Regions from separate parts of the Dermabacter sp. genome, predicted to be linked through region 2. Evidence: riboswitches for the same ligand, from Rfam matches in the RefSeq annotation. Region 2 holds a riboswitch; the other holds the start of a gene.
The links. A riboswitch is a leader RNA that binds a small molecule or an ion and turns the genes downstream of it on or off. The one in region 2 is predicted to bind thiamine pyrophosphate.

Region 1 (10,370 bases), on a different contig from region 2:
GTCGCGATCGAGGAGGGCATCGATCGCACCCGCGGCGGCCCAGCGCATCGCGACGACCGAAAGCTCGATGTGCGAGTCAATGAGGGCGTGGCCGACGTTGTGAGCGGAGATGAATCGCAACCTCGGATTCGACGGATCGGATCCGACGTGGGCGCCGGGAATTTCGTCGGCTGCGAGGCGCGAGCGCCACAACGGCACGATCACATCGCGCGCCCCGCCCACAACGAGCGTGGGAGTCGTGATTGAGCGCCTCGCCGATTCCAGGTCAAAGCTCTCCCCCGTGAACGGCGGGAACTGCGCGGCGCGACGCGCGTAGACGGTAAGCGGGTCGAGCGGCTTGCCGTCGCTGGCCTCAGCGAATCCGAGTTCGGTCGCAGAAATGCGGCCAGCCAGGTCGTTTTCATATACGTAGGGCGTGGTGTTGAACCACTCGCGGCCGGTGATGATTTGGTGAATCGATGCCCACGCGAGCTGACCGCGCCCCTGCACGAGAAGGTCCACGAGATCGCGTACCGAGTTCACGCCTCCATACTCGTGGACGGCGGCGAGCACAACGCCGGTCTCATCGACGGGGACGACGCGCTGCTCGACGAGCATCCGCACGGCGCGCGCGATCGATTCGGTCGCGTCGAACGTTCCGCGCCAATACAGGTCACGCATGAGTTCGCGAAGGGCGCGCCCGTCGCGCACGCCCGTGAAGGGCGAATCGAGAACCATCGAGAACACGCGCTCCGGGTGGCGCAGGGCGAACCGTTGCGCGATGTAGGCACCGTACCCGGTTCCGTACAGCACCACGCGCGGCACTTGCGCGTGGTCGAGCACGGCACGCACATCGTCGAGCACGTTCTCCACACTCATCACGCCAACGGGAAGGTCATTGCCCTGTGCATCCGCGCGGCTCATGCCCACGCCGCGATGCTCCATCATGATGACGTCGAGTCCCTTTTTGACCATGTCGCGCCGCAGAATCTCGTACGGGAACACGCTCGCAACGCCCGGCCCGTCGGGAAGGACCATGATCGTGGGAAGATCGGACTGATAGCCGGCCCGCACATACCTGAGCGGGAATAGGCGCCCTTCGGAGTTCTCGAACTCCCGGTAGACGGTCATCACGTCATTACGGGAGGCGAGAAGCTCGTTCGCGGCAGGGCGGTCGTATAGGTCCATGCGCTCGGTTTATTTCTTTCCGACGGTTGCCCACAAAAAGGCGTGGACCAGTGCGTTCATGCGTGCCGCTTGCGCGTTGGAGGCGGCGCCGCCGTGCCCGCCTTCGACGTTTTCCCAATACTTGACGGGGGCGCCGAGCTCCTCGAGCGCGGCCGTGAATTTGCGGGCGTGGCCGGGGTGAACGCGGTCGTCGCGGGTCGAGGTGAGCACGAAGGTGGGCGGGTACTCGACGTCATCGCGCAGCAGGTGGTACGGGCTGAAGGTCTTGATGAAGTCCCAGTCGTCGGTGTCGGGGTCGCCGTATTCGGCCATCCAGCTCGCTCCCGCGAGAAGGTGCGAGTAGCGCTTCATGTCCAAAAGCGGCACCTGGATCACGACGGCGCCGAACAGCTCGGGGTACTGCGTGAGCATGTTGCCGGTGAGCAGGCCGCCGTTGGAGCCGCCGCGCACGGCGAGGTGCTTCGCATCAGTCACACCACGATCGATGAGGTCGCGCGCCACGCTCGAGAAGTCTTCGTAGACCCTGTGGCGGTTTTCTTTGAGTCCAGCTTGGTGCCATGCGGGCCCGTATTCGCCGCCACCTCGAATGTTCGCGAGCACGTACACGCCGCCCCGCTCAATCCACGCCTTACCGATCGCACCGAGGTAGTGCGGGGTGAGGGACACTTCGAAGCCGCCGTAACCATAGAGCAGCGTGGGGCGGGGTCCGACGGTTTCCTGGGCCTTCGCGATTTCGAAGTATGGGATGCGCGTACCATCGGTACTCTCAACGAAGTGCTGAGTGACCTCGACGCCGCTCGCATCGAAGCGCTCGGGCGTCGTCTTGATCGTCTCGATCTCGCCAGCGCCGTCTCCCTCACGGATGCCGTCGAGGCTTGCAAGCGAGAGGGTCACGGGCACGTGAAAATCGTTGCGGGTGATCCACACGTCGTTGCTCTCATCGGAATCGACCGCGGCGACGCTCAGCGAGCCGGTGAGCTCGGGATAGAGATCTTCGCGCTCCCAGCTGCCATCGCCGTTTCGGTAGTGCGCATCGAGGCGGTGCTTAACGTCGTCGAGCACCGTTACGACGAGGTAATCCTTTGTAATCGTGAGACCGTCGAGCGAGGTAGTGGGGGCGGGATCGAAGAGCACGTCGAAATCGCGGTTTCCCGCCATAAATGCGTCGAAGTCGCACGCGAGCAGGCTGCCGGCGGCGTACGTGTGGCCTCCCGTCACCCATTCGTTGCGCGGCCTCAGGATCGCGAGGTCGCGGTGGAAGCTCACGTCGATGTCGCTTGGGACGTCAACTTTGAGAAGCTGAAACTCGTCGCCTTCACGAGCCACGGCATACGTTGTCGAGGTGTAGAAGGTGTGCATGACCGTGACCCAGTCGCGTTCGAAGCCGGGGGTCTGGTCGTGGCTTGGGTAGACGAGCATGTCCTGCGCGTCGCCCTCAAACACAAGGGTGGCGTCGGAAAGGGCCGTGCCGCGTCTCCACACGCGCGCCTGGAGCGGGTAACCAGAATTGCTTCGCGTCCCCTCGCCGAAGTCAGTGCCGACCCACACGGTGTCTTCGTCGATCCACGAGACGAAGCCGCGCGCTTCGGGCCGCACGAAGCCGCCTTCGCTTTCCGGCACGAAGCTTCGGGTTTCGAGATCCCATTCGCGCGTGACGTCGGCATCGCTTCCCCCGTGCGAGAGGCTCACGAGGAAGCGACGATAGGGCGCGCCTTCGGCGGGACGCAGTGCGTGGGCGCCGTGCCACACCCAATCCTCGCCTTCGGCGACGTTGAGGGCGTCGACATCGATGAGGGTTTCCCACTCGGGGTTCTCGGTGCGGTAGGAGTCGAGGGTCGTTCGGCGCCACACACCGCGCTCATGCTCGGCGTCTGTCCAAAAGTTGTAGAGGAAGTCGCCCCGCTTCGTGACGCCGGGAATTCGATCACTCGCGTTGAGGATCTCGAGGATTTCCGCTTCGAGTTCAGCGGTGAACGGATCGGCGTCGAGGTCTTTTTCAGTGCGGGCGTTGCGCTCGCGCACCCAGGCAAGCTGCTTCTCACCGGTGATGTCCTCGAGCCACAGATGCGGATCGCTCATGGTGTCTCCTCTTTCCCACTGCGGTGATGTGTTCTGGAGCAAGCCTAGTCGCGCCAGCTCAAATAAGGATGCGCGCCTCAGGTTCGTCCATGGGCTGAGTCCAGAACAGCTCCTCGAAGCGAGTGGCCTGCCGGAACGCTTCGATCGCGCGTTCGCGTTCGGCTTCTCCCGCAGCATCGCACGCTTCTTCGACGAGCTGCACGGCCTCTCGAGAAATCCGTGTAAACGTTTCGTCGGCGTACGCCTCGACCCACGTACCGTAGGGGTGCCCCTCGAGCGCGCCCTTGCTTGCGTCAAGAACGGCAACTCCCGATTCGGCATAGATCCAGTAGCACGGGAGCACGGCCGCGGCGGCAACCGCGTACGTGTCGTAGGTGGCGCTCGCGAGCAGGAAGTTGCTGTAGGCCGCGGTGTGCAGGCTCATCCCGAGTCCTTCGACTCGGTGGGCGGCGAGGATGTCGTTCGTGAAGAGCTCTTCCTGCATCGCCTTTTCTTCGGCGATGGCGCCGACGGCTGACTTCGCCCAGAAGCGAAGCTCATCTGCCCCTGGCGCCTGGCGAGCGATAGCGGTCATCGTCTTTTGGTACGCGACGAGGTACTGGGCATCCTGCTGGATGTAAAACGTAAATTTTTCCGGATCGAGCGTGCCGGCGCCGAGTTCGGCGAGGAACGGCAGGGCGTCGATGCGCGCACGGATGTCTTTGGTTTCCTCCCACATCCGGGCCGTGTGCGGGCCCGCGGGCTCAATGAGTGCCACGCTCACACCCCCTGAACGGTAATGAGATGGTTGGTGGGGCCGTGGCCGCTCTCGGGAGTTTTCGAGATCTCCCATTCCTTCGCGTGAAGAATCGCGCTTTGGAGGAACTCGCGTGCACTTGCCACGACGCCGATGTCAGTCGCGTCAGCACCGCCCGCCACACGCGCGTACTGCGCGGCGATGGCCGACGAGAGGGTGCAGCCGGTGCCGTGCGTATTGCGCGTATTGATCATCTCGCCCGTGAGAACGTCCACGACGTTGCCGAGCTGCACGAACACGTCGACGAGCGCGGATCCACGAAGATGACCGCCCTTGACGAGAACTGACTTCGGGCCGCGATTGATGAGTTTGAGGCCCTGCTCTTTCATTTCTTCTTCGTCGGTCGCCGGGTCTTCGCCGAGCAACAGCGCGGCCTCGGGGATGTTGGGCGTGAGAACGTCGGCGAGCGGGAGGAGGCGATCACGGAGAATCTCCATGGCATCCTCCCCCATCAGCATGTCGCCCGAGGTCGCCACCATCACGGGGTCCAGCACGATCTTGCCGAAATCGCTGCGGCGCTCCTCGATGACATCCGCGATGACCTCGGCAACCTCGGCGTTAGGAATCATGCCGATCTTCGTGGCATCGACGTAAACGTCGTCAAGCAAAGTCGTGAGCTGCTCGCGCACGAAGGAGGCGGGCGGCGTAAACACGGCGTCCACGCCCTGCGTGTTCTGGGCGGTGAGAGACGTGAGAACGGCGCAGCCGTATGTGCCGAGCGCCGTGAACGTTTTAAGGTCCGCCTGGATGCCGGCGCCGCCGCTCGGGTCACTTCCGGCGATCGTCAGTGCAATGGGTGGGCGCATGGGGTTGTCCTCCTTGAAAACAGCTCGCGTATGAATCGGGCTGAAGAATTTAGAGCGGCTGGTTCATCACGAACTCGCGGCGCAAAAACGTCGCGGAGGTCGCGGGGTCCTCGGATCCGGCGATCGCCGAAACCACGCAGATACCGTCACAGCCCGTAGCTGCGACCTCGCTCGCGTTGCGAATCGAAATACCTCCGATCGCCACCGCCACGATACCGGCCTCGTGTGCACACGTGGTGAGAGAGGCGAGCTGCTCAAGACCCACGGCGGGGTCGGTATCGGTCTTTGTCGCGGTGTTCCAGATCGGGCCGATGCCAACGACGTCGGCGAAGCCCTCGGCGATCACACCCTCGAGCTGTTCGGCATTCGACACGCTCACGCCGATAATCGCCTCGGCGCCAAGGAGTTCACGCACCTGGGATGCCGGCATATCGCCCTGACCCACGTGGACGTCGAGACCGAGCTCTCGAGCGGCCTCCACTCGGTCATTGACGATGACCGTAATCTCCCGGCCGTGCTGCTCCCCCACCTCGCGGGCCACGTCGCGCACCTGGCGCGCAAGCTCGACAAAGGCGTCGTCATCAAGGTCCTTATCTCGCACCTGGATTACGTGGGCGCCGCCCTCGATCGCTTCGGCAACCTGGGCGGGTACCTTATCGGCACCGCCTGCCATCGCCGAGTCAGTCACGAAGTAGAGCGCCCAGTCGGCTTTCGCCGCGCGCTCGCGCGAAGCCGAGGCGTTCATGCCGACGCCTCGGTCACGCGCACGCGTGCGGCAATGTCGGCGCCGCTCAGCTCATCGAGCGCATCGATCCACGCGACCGCGAACGAACCGGGGCGCGAGGCGCGCTCACCAGCGAGCTGTCCGGCGGCACCGAAGTGCGCGTGGGCCGTGAGCACCGCGAGGGCCTTCGCATCGATGGGCGCGCAGGTGGCGTCGGAAAAACGAGATTCGAGTGCCGGAGCGATACTCACGTACCCGGCCATCGTGGCGCCGAGCGCACAGCCCGTACCGATCACGCGCGGCATGAGGTCATGGCCGGACTCGAGCCAGAGCGCGCGGATGTCGCCTTCGCGGTCCCACACGATGAGGTCGCGCTTGCCGGAGACGGCAACGACCGCGCCCGTACGCTCGGCGAGGGATGCGGCGGCAGGCAAGGCGTCGTCCACCGAATCGGTCGCATCCACGCCACGACCACCCGCGCCGAGGCCCGCGAGCGCGGAAATCTCCGACGCATTGCCGCGGATCGCCGTAGGCGCGAGCTCAAGCAGGCGGTGCGCGAGCGACGTTCGAACCTCGAGCGCACCGATCGCCACGGGATCGAGGACCCACGGCACGCCCGCCTTCACAGCCGCCTCTGCCGCGAGCGGCATCGACTCAACCTGGTGCGGCGCGACCGTGCCGGTGTTGACCAGCACGCCGCTCGCAATCTGCGCGAACGTGGCAGCTTCGCCGGGGTGATCGACCATCGCGGGGGCCTGGCCAGCGGCGAGCAACACGTTCGCGGTGACGTTTTGAACGACTGTATTCGTCAAACAATGCACGAGCGGTGTGGCCTCGCGCATGGCGTTCACGGCTTTGTCGATGCCGGCGGTGTATGACTGTGTCACGAGTGACATCCCTTCGCAGGTAGGTTTCCAGAGCAGGTTCGACGGGTTTGATCTCAGCCCTCGGGACCCGCAATCGGGCCCCGGGACACCCCGAGTCACGTCGTATAACCCTATCGCTACCTGGGTCGACACCTTCTGAGAGCCGCCGCAGTCAAGGAGTGTGAGAATAAGGGCGACGACATGAGACGTTGGCGAAAGGGAAAGGGACGCGCGTGAGCACACCCGATCAGAGCGACCCGGGCCAGGAGAGCCCGCACGAGCCTCGCCTGCCCGATTTCTCTGCGGGCTCGGCTGGCACGGGCAGCGGGAGGTCCGACGGCTCCGGGGCAAGCGGCGCTTCCGGATGGGGAGAGGATCCGAGCGGAGCCCTCAACGCCCAGCTCCATGACAGCAGTGAGGACAACAGCTCACGCAAAGTCGTCATCGGCATCGTCATCGGCGGTATCGCGCTCATTGCCGCCCTGGGCCTTTTCGTCTCGCAAGTCGCGATGCGCAGCATCGAGGAAGAACCCATCGCCAAAGAAGGCTCGACCGTTGGCGTCAACACCCAGGGCGACCCTAACAACAAAGAAGAGCAGCCCACGCCGGCCGCCCCGAACGAGCCGCCACCCGAAATCTTCACGCAGGCCCCCACAACGCAGTGCCTCATGTCCTCGAAGCCGACGGTGTCGCGCACCCAGAGCGGGAACACCATCAAGGGCGGAGGCCTCGAATACACGGTTCCCAAGAACTGGGACTCGGAGTGGTACCAGAACGAAAACGTGCCGTACCTCTACGACACGGGCGCCTATTCGAAGCAAGTCGAGTCGTTTTGGTACAGCGTCGTCACCGTGGGCCGCATCGAGTGGCAAGAAGATGTCGAGGGCCCCTACCCCGGCACCGAGCAGATGGCCATCGCCATGTTCCAGTGCTACGCCACACACTTCAACGTTGTCGAGCAGTTCGGCGACAACCCGAAGATCACGAACTACACGAGCAAATCGACGACCGTCGACGGAAGGCCCGCGTGGATCGTCCAGGCAACCTACGGTTTCGACCCGAAATCGAAGGGGATACGGCTGCGCACCACAAACGCCTCGATCGTCACCGCGATCGTCGTCGAGACTCCCAAGGGGCCAAGCGCACTCGTCTCCGACGTTGCCGCCGACCACCCCGAACACGTGAAGGGACTCGAGGAAGCTATCGCGACCCTCAAGGTCACCGAGTAGGCGTCGGATACTCGACTTCCCAAGAATGAGTTCGGCCCGAGCCCCTCAGGGCCCGGGCCGTTTCTTGCTGTGCGCGGTTAGTTGTCGCGCAAGATCGCGAGGATGCGGAGGATCTCCGTGTACATCCACACCACGGTTACGGCGAGGCCAAGGGCCGCCGTCCAGGCATAGGCTTTGGGGGCGCCGCTATCGACACCGTTGCGGATCACCTCGAGATCCATCACGAGGCTGTAGCTCGCGAGCGCCACGGCCACCAAGCCGATCACGACGCCGAGCATGCCCGTGCGGAGGTTAGTCACGCCGAGGAGGACGAGCACGAGGTTCACGAGCGTGAACACGAAGTAGGCACCGAAGGCGATGAGGAACATCTTCGTGAGCTTCGGGCTCGTACGCAGCTTCCCCATGCGGAAAAGAACGGTGATCGAGCCGGCGACGGCGAGAGTGCCAATCACGGCCTGAAGCACGATGCCCGGGTAGACCGTCTCGAAGAACAGGCTGATGCCACCGAGGAGCAGGCCCTCAAACACGGCGTAGGCGAGGGTGACCCACATGCTCGGCGTCTTCTTGAACGCGTTCACGAGAACGGTCACGAAGCTTCCGATAGCGCCAACGATCGCGGCGATCGACGCGAAAGCGAAGCCGATCTGGCGGCCTTCCTCCGTTCCCATCACGAGCGCCGTGACAGTCGGGAGCATCATGATCACGAACGCGACGGCGATGATCACGCCGAAGGTCGCGGTAATCGCGTTCATGGTGTTGCGCCATGTCATGCGGCCCGTGTCAAAGCCGGTTGCGGCCGGGCGGTTATACATGGCTTCAAGATCGGCCGGGCTGTAGCCGCCCTGCTGGGATTGGGGAGCCTGGTAGCCCGGCGCCTGCTGCTGAGGCTGGCCCCACTGTTGCTGGGGCTGGCCCCACTGTTGCTGGGTGCCCGGGGCCTGGTTGTACTCCGGTGCGGGAGCATAGCCGCCGGAATTACGGAAAGCGGGGCTGTTGTTCAAGATTGCGTTGTTTCGCGCCACAGGGTGTCCTTTTCTCGAGGGCATCGCTACGTGCCCACAGTCTAGTTACGGTTAATCCAACGACTTTCAGGGACGCGCTATTCCGCGCGGTGATGCGATTCGAGATAGGCATCGTCGGCCTCGAGCGCGACGCTCTCACCCGCCGCACCTGCCGCAATCGCCACCATCTCTCCCGTTTGCGTCCGCAGAATGCTCACGCCGAACGTCGTATCTTCGCTCTCGTCATTGAGGGCGTTGATGTCATGCACGCCATCGCGATCGATCCACAGACCCGCGAACGTCACAACCATGCCGAACAGGGCGAGGCCGCCCGCGAGGTAGAGCACCGCGGAAAACCCGAAGCCGGCGCTCAGAATGAATCCACCGAACATGACGCCGAGGGAGTTCGCGACATTGAATGCGCCGTGGTGTGAGGCGGCCGCGAGGGTGACGGACTTGCCGGCGTTCGTCATGAGCCACGCCTGCATGAGCGGGCTCGTGATCGAGCTCGTCGCACTCACGAGGAACACACCCACGCCGAAGCCCACTGGGTTTTCTCGCAGCGCAATGAGCAGTATGAACATCAGAATAAAGATCGGGAACACGATGAACAGACTCGCGCGGTAGGACCAGTCCGTGAGGTGCCCCGCGATCCAATTGCCGAGCGTCATACCCGCACCCGCGAGCGCGAGGATCACGGGGATGAGCAGCTTGTCGATACCGGCAACGCTCACCGTGACATCGGCGATGTATCCGTACATCGCGAAGAAGCTCGTGAAGCCCACGCATTCGATCACGAGGACCATCCACATGCGTGGCTGCTTAAACGCCCCGAGTTCGTCTTTGACGCTGCGCCCCTTTGGAGCTTCCTGCGGCGGGATCGCGAGGAACAGCAAGAGGATCGACAAGGCAAACACGCCCGCCACGATCCAGTACGCGGTTCGCCACCCGAGCTGCTGGCCGAAGGCCGTGAGCAGCGGGACGCCAAGCAGGTTGGCAACCGTGAGCCCCATCAGGGCAAGCGCAATGCCCTTGCCCTGGTTACCCGGCCCCATGACGTCGGCGGCGAGAAGTGCCGCTACGCCAAAGAAGGCGCCGTGCGGAAGGCCCGCAAGGAACCGCGCTGGAATAAGCAGGCCGAAGACGGGCATCGACGCCGACAGCACCGACCCCACAAGCAGCCCGAGCGCGAGCAGCATGATGAGTTTTGGCCGCGCGATCTTCACGCCGAGAAGCGACACCGTGGGGGCACCCACGACTACGCCGAAGGCGTAAGCGCTCACCGCCCAGCCGGCCTGCGCGATGGCGTGCTCGGGATTCACCGCCATTTGCTCGGGAAGCAGCGAATGAGCGATGTCAGGCAGGATGCCCATCGACACAAACTCGCTCGAGCCGATACCGAACCCGCCGATCGCGATCGCGAACAGGGCGAATGCACGCTGAAATGGCGTCAGGGTGTCGTAGGAAGTGGGGCGCACGAGAGTCCTTCGCGGGATATGACGGGTGGGCCGATCCGCTGCGCGCCCTCGGGCCCGGATGCACTAGTGAGAATAGTCCCTCGGGCCGAACACTGCCGAGCCGACGCGAACAATAGTGGCGCCTTCCTCGATCGCGATCTCAAGATCGTTACTCATGCCCATCGACAGCTCCTTGACAGCCTCGATGCCGAGACCATCGCGAAGCTCCCTCAACTGGCGAAGCG
Region 2 (10,370 bases):
AGGGCGCGCGCCATGGCGAGAGTGCCGAGGATCGAGAGGGTGACGACGAGGATGACGCCCACGATCACACGCCAGCCGAGCGAAAGGATGTCCCCTACCGCGAGCTGCAAGCCGAGCAGCACGATCCCGACACGCAAGAGCTTCTTCGACGCGAACGTGATACCCGCGCTCCACGACTCCGGAATTGTCCAGATGTTCGTGAGGAGCGCACCGAGCACGATCGCGATGAGAAGCGGGCTCACTGCCGGCAGGGCACGATTCACAACGAGTGCAAGGACTGAAACGAGCCCGCACGGCACGAGTCCGGGCACGAGAGATAGTGAAGAGACGCGGGAAGAAGATGAAGCTGGCACGGCCTCATTCTAGGAATCCAGGCACGCTCGCTCAGATTTTCGGGACCGTAACGTGACACATCCACCCTTCCCAAACCGCGGATCGCTAGGGTGGAGGCAACCGTCGGACATTCCGATTTTCCCTATCCCGGAGGAGACACATGACCTCGCCCGCATCCCAGACCGGCCTCGATCTCACCCAGATTGATGAGTCCGTTCGTCCGCAGGACGACCTCTTCGGCTTCATCAATGGCGCGTGGCTCGCCTCGGCTGAGATCCCAGCCGATAAGCCGAGCTACTCGGAATTCATGCGCCTGCACGATCTGTCTGAGGAGCGCGTACGCGGCATCATCGAAAAGGCCGCGGCCTCGAACGCCCCGGCCGACTCGAATGAGGGAAAGATCGGCGCGCTCTATGAACTTTTCATGGACGAGGCTCGCTTGAACGAGGTGGGCACGCGCGACCTCGAGCCGCAGCTCGAGCGGATCCTCAGCCTCGCCGACCGTTCAGCGCTCACGAGCTTCACTGGCGAAGCAACGGCCCCCACCGGCATCATCGCTCTGTACGTGTGGACAGACGCCAACGACCCGGAGCGCTACCAGGCACAGATCACCCAAGCGGGCCTCGGCCTTCCCGACGAATCGTTCTACCGCGACGAGCAGTACCGGGCGATCCGCGAGGCCTACGTTGATTACCTCGCGACTCTTGCCGACCTTGCGAAGCTCCCGGGGCGTGCCGGGCTGCCCGAAGGCGATGCGCGTGCCCTCGCCGAGGCGGTCATGGATCTCGAGACCCGCATCGCGAAAGCGCACGTCGATGTTGTGCGCAGGCGCGACAGCGAGAAATCGAACAACCCGATGAGCGTCGCCGAGCGCGCCGATGCTTTCCCGAGCTTCGACTGGAGCGCCTACTTCGAGGGCGCCGGCGCGAAGGCCGAGTGGGTCGAAACCATCAACATCAACGAGCCTGAGTACACGGCGGCCATTTCGAAGCTGTGGTCGAGCGAAAGCCTCGAGAACCTCCGCGCGTGGCTCGCCCTCCACGCGATCGACGCCGCTGCGCCCTACCTGAGTGACGAGTTCGTCGATGCCCACTTTGCCTTCCACGGCGCCACACTTTCGGGCACCGCCGAGATCCGCGACCGCTGGAAGCGCGGCGTGAGCCTCGTCGAGGCTGCCCTCGGCGAGGCCGTCGGCGAGACATACGTGGCGCGCTATTTCCCGCCCGAGGCCAAGGAGCGCATGGAGCACCTCGTGGAGGCCCTCATCACCGCCTACCGCGAGTCGATCTCCTCGCTTGAGTGGATGACCCCGGCGACCCGCGAAAAGGCCCTCGCGAAACTCGAGAAGTTCACGCCGAAGATTGGCCACCCCGAGACCTGGCGGGATTACTCGAGCCTCACCATTGATCCCGATTCACTCCTTACCACCGTCGGAAACATCGCGACGTTTACCCATGACTACGAGATCGCAAAGCTTGGGCGGAGCGTGGATCGCGGCGAGTGGCACATGACCCCGCAGACGGTCAATGCCTACTACAACCCTGGCGCGAACGAAATCGTGTTCCCCGCGGCGATCCTTCAGCCGCCGTATTTTGGGATCGATGCGGATGATGCCGTGAACTTCGGTGGGATCGGCGCGGTGATCGGCCACGAAATCGGCCACGGCTTCGACGATCAGGGCTCCAAGTACGACGGTGACGGCGCACTCAAGAGCTGGTGGACCGAGGCGGACCGCGAAGAGTTTGAGAAGCGCACGCGCTCGCTCATCGCCGACTACGACGCGATGAGCCCGCGCGACCTCTCAGATGAGCATCACGTGAACGGCGCCTTCACGATCGGCGAGAACATCGGCGACCTCGGCGGTCTCACGATCGCGCTCAAGGCCTACCTCAATGAGGTTGGCGAAGCGGCACACGAGGTGGGGTCCGACGGTTACACGGGCATCCAGCGCCTCTTCCTTTCGTGGGGTGCGGTATGGCGCGGCAAGAACCGCGAGGCCGACGCCATTCGTCGCCTCGCAATCGACCCGCACTCGCCCATGGAGTTCCGCGCGAACGGGGTCGTGCGCCATGTTGACGCGTTCCACGACGCCTTCGGCGTGAAGGAGGGCGACGGCTTGTTCCTCGCTCCCGAGCGCCGCGTGAGCATCTGGTAGACGATGGCACACAAGCACGAGTACCTCACTCCGTATAAGGGCAGGGTGAGGCCGGGGCGGGTCGCGTGGACCCGCGTCATCCTCACCCTCGTGATCGGCGCGGCAATCTGCCTGTTCGTGTTGCTGACCTTTGGCGACCCCGGACTCGGCACCGCTATCCTCCTCGCGATCGGTTTCGCGGGGTATGCACTATGGGCGTGGATGCGCACGACGATCGGGTTTGTCGTAGACGAGCGCGGCCTCACACCGAAGCTCGGTGGTTTCCTCGCGCGGCCCACGTGGCCGCTCGAGATTTTCCGCACGGTGCAGATCCGCGTCGTTGCACCGGAACGGGTCGGCTCACTCGTGGGCAACATCGGGCTCGGGCGCGCCGAAGTCGCGGTTTCCCGCATGGATGAGGTGCGCCCGGTGGCGCCGCTCAAACCTCGCACGCTTGTGGGGCCGCAGGCCGACACGCGGTTTGCGGTCACCCGCGGCGGTGAGCTCGTGGAGATCATCGGCCGAGACGGAGGGGCATACCTGCTCAGCCCCGAGCACCCGTGCGAGGTCGCCGAGGCGATCGCGAAGGCCATCACATTTGCGCGCTGAGCGCTCGCGGCACTGCCCTCACCTGCCTGTACACTTGTGGGCGTCATCCAACAGACAGGGGAGCACCGACCGGTGCTGAGAGTGCGCAAAGGGCGCTGACCCTCGAACCTGATCCGGTTAGCACCGGCGTAGGGAGTCGGGATTTCTCGCATGCCGCGGCCACGCCGCTTCACGAGCATGCCCCTTCCGAGTGGAAGGAGTGGTGATGACTGATCAACGCACAGCGCGAGCGGGCTTTTCCGAGCGCATTAAGTACCGCACGATTGATCTCGTCGTGATCGTCATGGTCGGCGTAGCCTTCGGCGTCGCCTTTGCCGGCTACGCGCACCTGTACAACCTTGTGGCCCCTCTCACCGCGGTTTTCCCCCCGCTCGAGGGCCTCCTCACTGGCTTCTGGTGCCTTCCTGCTCTCGTCGCGATGTTGATCGTTCGCCGCCCAGGCGCTGCCTTCGGCGCGGAAATTATCGCGGCGTGCCTCGAGGCTCTCCTTGGCAGCCATTTCGGTGTCGGCGCGCTTATCTCCGGCCTCATCCAGGGCGCGGGTTTCGAGATCGCGTTCGCGCTCTCGGGGTGGGCGAGTACGAGCGCAGCGGTCGTGATTGGCGGCTCGCTTCTGTCGACCCTCTTCGAATGGCTTTACGAGATCACCGCGTACTACCCCTCGTGGTCTGCGGGCTACAAAGTCATGCTTCTCGTATTCTTCTGGATCAGCGCCCTCACGCTTCTCGCGGCTCTCGGGCGCGCTATCGTCACGGCACTCGCGAAGGCCGGTGCACTCAATCAGTTTCCGGTGGGCAGGGACTTTGCCGTCTCTCAAGCCCCGCGTGGCGGTTCTAGAATCGACGCATGATGACGACAGCTGCTCCTGATAACCATTCTGCTTTTCGCTACCGCACCATTGATCTTCTCGTTGTTGTATCAATGGGCCTGATCGCGGGCGTCGCGTTCTTCGCCTACGCCGCCGGGCTCGGCGCGCTCAAGCCCGTCTTCTCGCTCTTCCCGCCCAGTGAAGGCATCGCCGCGGGTCCGTGGGCTCTGCCGGCGGCGCTCTCGATGCTCATCGTCCGTAAACCCGGCTCGGCACTTGGCACGATGTGGATTGGCGCGATCATCGAGGCACTTCTCGGCTCGCACTTCGGGTGGACGGTGCTGATCTCGGGCGCGATCGTTGCGATCGGCTTCGAGGTCATGGGTGCCGCCACGAAATACGCGAAGCCGTCGTTTAAGTGGGTTCTCGCAGGCGCCTGGATCTCGATGGTTTTGCAGTGGATTTGGGAGCAGTTCGTGTTCTTCCCGAGTTGGGCCATGCCGTTCCGATTCGCCCACCTCGCACTGTTCATCATTTCTGGCGTCATTCTGCTTGCGTTGCCGGCGCCGGCAATCGTGCGCGCGCTTGCGAAGACCGGGGCTCTCGGGAATTTCGCACCCGGGCGTGAGGAGGCCGCACAGCGGTGAGTGAGAGCCCGACGCTTGCCTCCACCCGCCGTGCCGTGGGTGTGGGGATCGATGACTTCACCTATACACCACCGGGGCGTAGGGCCCCGGTTCTCTCTGGCCTTTCCCTCCAGATTGCTGCGGGTGAACGCGTTCTTCTCACGGGTGCGAGCGGCTCGGGAAAATCGACGATTCTCAAGGCCCTGAGCGGCCTCATCCCCGAGGACCCACCGGAAGGGGTCGACCCCTCGGCACCACTTCCCGAAGCATCTCCCGTGCCGGGCGTCGCCCTCATGGTGCAAAATCCCGTCCACTCGTTCGTGGGCGCGACGACAGGAATCGATACCGCTTTCGGCCCGGAAAATGCGAGCGTTGATCCTGCACGCATGCCCGCAATGGTGCGCGATGCACACGCCGCGGCCGCGTTTTCCTCTCCGCTCGATGCCAACCCCTACCACCTTTCTGGTGGGCAGCAGCAGCGCCTCTCCCTCGCGGGCCTGATCGCCACGGGTGCCGGGGCAATCGCTCTCGACGAGCCGCTTGCAATGCTCGACGCCAAGACGGCACTCGCGGTACGCGACGCCATTTGCGAAGCAACCGAGGGCCTCACCCTCGTCGTTGCGGATCACCAAGTGGAGCTCTGGCGCGCCCACGTCGACCGCGTCATCCGCATAGGTGCGGGCGGTCAGATACTTGAGGACGCTCCCGCGGGGGCATGGCGCGCGGACGGCTCTCGTGGCGAAAGTGCGCTCGGCAGCGAACAAAAATCGCTGCGAGGAGGCAGCGAGAGGGTCGCTCTCATTGACCTCGAGGTTCCCGCGACGCTCGAAGGCCGCACTCTGTTTGCCGGCCCCGTTCACGTCGAGCTTTACAACGGAGAGCTCGCCGCGCTCACGGGTCCAAGTGGCATCGGCAAGTCCACCTTGATCCGCTACCTTCTCGAGGAGACCCGCGAGCGTACGGGTAGGGGTAAGCGCGCAGCGAAGAAAGCGCCGTTTCGAGCCGCATGGCTCCCGCAAAACCCCGAGCAGAGCTTCGTCGCCCGCACCGTCCTCGACGAGGTGAAAGCTGGCGCCGAGGATCCGAACGACGATGAGGCCGCACGGGCGTGGCTCGAGGCGACAGGCCTCGCTCACCTCGAATCCGCCGGCCCCTTCACGCTTTCAGGGGGTGAGCAGCGTCGCCTCGCCTTCGCGACGGCACTCGCCTCGGGCCGCGACATTCTCGTGCTCGACGAGCCGACTGTGGGCCTCGACGACGCGGCGTTTGGTGCGGTGGCTGAGCTCATTGCTCGCGCACTCGTCAGCGGCCGCGCGGTCCTTGCGGCCACGCATGACGAGCGGCTCGTGCGCGCGTGCGACCGAGTCATTGCCCTCGAGGCAGCGCCGGGGCGTGACGATCTCCGAGAGAGTATCGCGTGCAAGCAACCGTCGGACCCGTCCCCCGCTCCCCCGATCCCGCGCGTTCCCCACCCGCCGCGCGCCGTCGCTGCCGATAAGCTCAATCCACTCACGATCCTCGCGATCGCCGCTTTAGCCTTCGCGGGATCGTTCGGAATGCACACGCTCGCGCCGACGCTCACGGGCACCATTCTCACGCTCACGCTCATCCCTCTCGCCTGGCGCACTCCAGCCCGGCTCATGACGCGCCTTGCACCAATCGTGCTCGCGGCGCTCACCATCGCGTGGTCGGCCGGAATTCTTTCCGGCAGGCCACTCGGCGAACTGTCGACATGGCAGAGCGCCGGCGTCGAGGGCCTGAGAATCTTCGCCATGGTCGGCCCCGGCGCGATCCTTCTTGAAGGTCTGGACCCGACCCGCTTCGGTCAGGCTCTCGCCCAAAAGTGTCATGTTCCCGCGCGTTTCGCGGCAGCAATGAGTGCGGGCCTCGCGCGGCTCGGACACGTGTTTTCGCAGTGGGGCGACATCGTCTTTACGCGCCGCATCCGCGGCATCCAGCAGCGCAACTCCTTCGCACTCTACGCCGGTGCAACGTTTGCGCTTCTCGTCTCGACGCTGCGCGGCGCGGAGATCCAAGCGCTCGCGATGGACGCGCGCGGTTTCGCGACGGCGCAACGGCGCACGTGGGTCCATAGTGCGCAGTTCACGTGGCACGATGCGTGGGGCGTGGGACTCGGGATCGTCCTGCTGGCCGCGCCCATCATCGCTACGCTTGTGGCATGAGTGAAAACACCGCGCCCCAGCCCGGCACCGACGCCGACGCCGATGAGGCCGCCGCACTCGCGCGCGCCCTCATGGACGCTGCACGCGAGGGGAACCTCGAGATTCTCCGCCCCGCTATCGAGGCGGGAATTCCCCTCAACATGCAAGATGCAGACGGCAACACCATGCTCATGCTTGCCGCCTACCACGGCCACGCGGCACTCGTGAAGCTGCTTGCAGAGCACGGCGCGGACGTCGACCTTCTCAACGACCGTGGGCAAAGTCCGCTCGCGGGCGCCGTATTCAAAGGCTTCGACTACGTGGTCGAGGTGCTCGTTGAGGCCGGCGCTGACCCGGATGCGGGAGTGCCCAGCGCGCGCGAGAGCGCTCGGTTCTTTTCCCGCACCTACGACTTCTGAAGGCGAGTTTCCGCGCGCGCTAGCGCAAGCGCGCCTTCGAGCGGCGAGGCAGCCTCACGCACGTCGAACCCCTCGCGTTCGAGCGCATAGCGCATGAGATCCCCAATCGGGCCGCGAGCGGTGAGGACACTACCGGCGAGAACGACACTCACGGGTGAATTGCCGCGAAGAGGATCCGCGAGCACAAGGGCCCCCTCGAGGAGGCTGTCCACGGCTTGCGCGACGATCTCGCGCGCGACCTCGTCGCTTTCGCCCTCGCCGAAGTGACCGAGCTCGGTCACGATCGGGGCGAAACGCCCGTACTCGGCCGGGGTCAGGTCGTAGGCTTCACGGATGAGCGCTTGGCGCGGGTCGAGCTGGGCCGCGGTGTCACGTGGGTTGAAGCCCAGCGCCGCGCATACACGGTCGGTGAGGGCTGTCGAGCTCCCGCGCGCGTCGAGGTCCGCCGCCACTGCCTCGAGAGCGCGCTTTCCGAGCCACACGGCTGAGCCGACGTCTCCTAGCAGCCATCCCATGCCATCGCGGCGCACCGACTCCACGCCCCGCACATAGCTCACGCTTGCCGCGCCGGTACCTGCGAGAACGAGAACGCCGGTGGGTCGTGACGCGGATGCCGGGAAGGCACTCGCGAATGCCGTGCAGAGGTCATCGACGACACGAACGTTGGCGGGATCGACCTGGATGTGGTGAGAGGCCGATTGCGAGACAACGGCCTCACGCACGAGCGCCTCGATGCGCTCGTGGCGGGCGGGCCCCGCTCCAGATATGCCGAAGACGGCCTTTTCCAGGGTGCTGCCGGTGTCGAGTGGGGCGAAGGCGCGCGCAAGTGTCTGCTCGAAGTGCTCGAGCGCGTCGGGCCCGGAGGATCTCACGTTAAACCCCGCGCCCTCGACGCGGACCGGCGTGAAACTCTCGCCACTTCGCCCATCGGCTCCCTCGATTGCGAGGCGCGTATGGGTCGCTCCGACGTCGGCCCCCAGAATCACGGAAATCGGCATGTCAGCAGTCCTTTCGGTCTCGCCCAGTATGTCATCCACCCCACAAGTTGTGGTAAGTTTCATCTTGAGGCATACGGATGAAATATTTTTTCACGACGGTGCCCGTCCCCCATAGCTCAAAGGAGACACTATGATCACCCGCAGGAACCTCATCGCCACCGGAGCACTCGGCGCGGCCACCGTGGGCCTCGCCGCGTGCGGCAATTCGGGCGGTTCCTCCTCCAACCCCACCGATAAGGCCGCCAATGACGGCAAGACCATCACCCTGTGGATCATGGAGGGAACGAACGCCAAGACTGACGAATACGTCAAGGCCCTCCAGGAGGAGTTCACCAAGCACACGGGCGCGACCCTCAAGGTCGAGGTCCAGCCGTGGGATGGCGCGCACGACAAGTTCGTGACCGCCATGGCGGGTGGCACCGGCCCCGACGTTGCCGAGATCGGCACAACCTGGACTCCCGAGTTCGCGGATGCAGGGGGCCTCGACGACCTCACGGAAGACGTCAAGAAGGCCGGAATTGACTCGGACCTCATCGATGCACTCAAGGAAGCGGGCACGCTTGACGGCAAGCTGTACGGCATGCCGTGGTACGCGGGCATCCGCTCGATCCTCGCGAACAAGGAGATCCTCGAAGCTGCGGGGGTCAACTCCCAGCCCCAGTCGTGGGATGACCTCCTCGCCATGATCGAAACCCTCAAGGCGAAGAATCCCGACGTCATCCCGTTCCCGGTCAACGGCGGATCCCCTTTCGCTCTCCTCCCCTTCATCTGGGGAGCAGGCGGCGACATTGCCGAAGGCTCCGGCAAAGACTGGAAGGCCACCATCAACGAAGCGCCCGCAGTCGAGGGCCTCACGTGGTACACCGACCTCGCCCTCAAGCATGGCTCGTCGACCGAGGCGGCCTCGACCTGGAAGGAGACCGACTCCCTCAAGCAGTTCCAGGAGGGCAAGGTCGCCATGTTCATCACCGGTTCGTGGGTGCCCGCAACCGTGAAGGCAAGCGACGAAGAGCTGTTCAATAAGCTCACGGCTTTCACCATCCCCGCCAAGGACTCGGCGATTGCCGGCAGCTTCGTGGGCGGTTCCCACCTGTGCCGGTTCCTGGACTCCGAGGAGCCGGAGCTCGCCTTCGAACTCATCAAGCTCATGACAACCGGCGAATTCGCGACCCGGTGGAGCGAAGAGACGAACTTCTTCCCCGGCACGAAGTCAGCGCTCGACGAGACGATCAAGAACGGCACCGACCTCACAAAGGTTTTTGCTTCGCAAATGACCGAGGCCGGCAAGTCCGTACCCGTTACTCCGATGTGGGGCCAGATCGAGGGCAAGAAGACCCTCCCGAACCTCCTGAGCAACGTCCTCGCTGGTGGCCAGGCTCCGCAGGCTGCTGCTGATGCTGCCGCTAAGGAAATGGACGGAATCTTCGGCGCCTAAGCCGTATTTTTGTTCACCGACCATCGCTCGGGACCCACTCGCTGAGGGCTGGGTCCCGAGCCCCCAGCCCACGTTCGAAAGCTTCCTCGATGACCACCATGAACGACACTCACGAGAGTGCGCTGCCCCCGGCTGACACGAGCCGCTCGTCACGACTGTCGATGTGGGCGCGCCGACACCTGCCGCCGTGGCTGCTCCTCGCACCCGGGCTCCTCACGCTCGCGGTCCTGTTGATCTTCCCCCTGTTTCGCGTATTCGACCTCTCGCTTCAGGACTACGGCCTGCGTAACCTGCTGAAGGGCACCACCAACTACGTGGGCTTCGCCAACTATTCGGCGATCCTCAGCGACCCGCATCTGTGGACAACCGTGCTTCCCAACACCGTCGGATTTGCGGCCGTGTGCGTGGTGCTGACGATGCTCGTGGGCGTTGCCGTTGCGCTGTTTCTCAATACGCTCTCGCTCACGTGGCGCAACATCTGCATCGGCGCGATCATGGTCGCGTGGGCCGTTCCCGCGCTTACCGGCACCTACGTGTTTGTGTGGCTTTTCGACCCCACGAGCGGGTTCGTGGCGAGCGTCCTTGAATCACTCGGGCTTTTCACTCCGGGCAGTGCCAACTGGTGGGATTCTCGCCTCGCGTTTTACGGAATTGCCGCGCTCAACGTCGTGTACCACGGCTTTCCCTTTATCGCCGTGACGACCCTCGCCGGTCTCCTCACGATCCCGGAGTCCCTGTATGAGGCCGCGAAGGTCGATGGCGCGAGTGCGTTCAAGCGCTTCACGAACGTCACCATCCCGATGATCCGCCCGATCCTCGCCGTGTGCATCATCTTGTCGACGATTT

Region 1: another riboswitch for thiamine pyrophosphate. It lies ahead of thiM (hydroxyethylthiazole kinase); the one in region 2 lies ahead of E6X30_RS03810 (ECF transporter S component).

What each region holds. Positions count from the first base shown of each region.
Region 1 covers NZ_JAWFZC010000003.1:135,676-146,045, reverse strand. Annotated here, with positions in the region: gene E6X30_RS04955 (alpha/beta fold hydrolase) at 1-1,167, opposite strand, end outside; gene E6X30_RS04950 (prolyl oligopeptidase family serine peptidase) at 1,177-3,246, opposite strand; gene E6X30_RS04945 (TenA family protein) at 3,305-4,003, opposite strand; gene thiD (bifunctional hydroxymethylpyrimidine kinase/phosphomethylpyrimidine kinase) at 4,006-4,848, opposite strand; gene thiE (thiamine phosphate synthase) at 4,898-5,593, opposite strand; gene thiM (hydroxyethylthiazole kinase) at 5,590-6,468, opposite strand; TPP riboswitch at 6,451-6,562, opposite strand; gene E6X30_RS04925 (hypothetical protein) at 6,672-7,667, shown strand; gene E6X30_RS04920 (Bax inhibitor-1/YccA family protein) at 7,745-8,689, opposite strand; gene E6X30_RS04915 (MFS transporter) at 8,767-10,146, opposite strand; gene E6X30_RS04910 (YggS family pyridoxal phosphate-dependent enzyme) at 10,210-10,370, opposite strand, start outside.
Region 2 covers NZ_JAWFZC010000002.1:131,710-142,079, forward strand. Annotated here, with positions in the region: gene E6X30_RS03795 (putative sulfate exporter family transporter) at 1-353, opposite strand, end outside; gene E6X30_RS03800 (M13-type metalloendopeptidase) at 494-2,488, shown strand; gene E6X30_RS03805 (hypothetical protein) at 2,492-3,076, shown strand; TPP riboswitch at 3,123-3,228, shown strand; gene E6X30_RS03810 (ECF transporter S component) at 3,282-3,926, shown strand; gene E6X30_RS03815 (ECF transporter S component) at 3,923-4,531, shown strand; gene E6X30_RS03820 (ATP-binding cassette domain-containing protein) at 4,528-6,693, shown strand; gene E6X30_RS03825 (ankyrin repeat domain-containing protein) at 6,690-7,091, shown strand; gene E6X30_RS03830 (N-acetylglucosamine kinase) at 7,079-8,089, opposite strand; gene E6X30_RS03835 (sugar ABC transporter substrate-binding protein) at 8,220-9,524, shown strand; gene E6X30_RS03840 (carbohydrate ABC transporter permease) at 9,614-10,370, shown strand, end outside.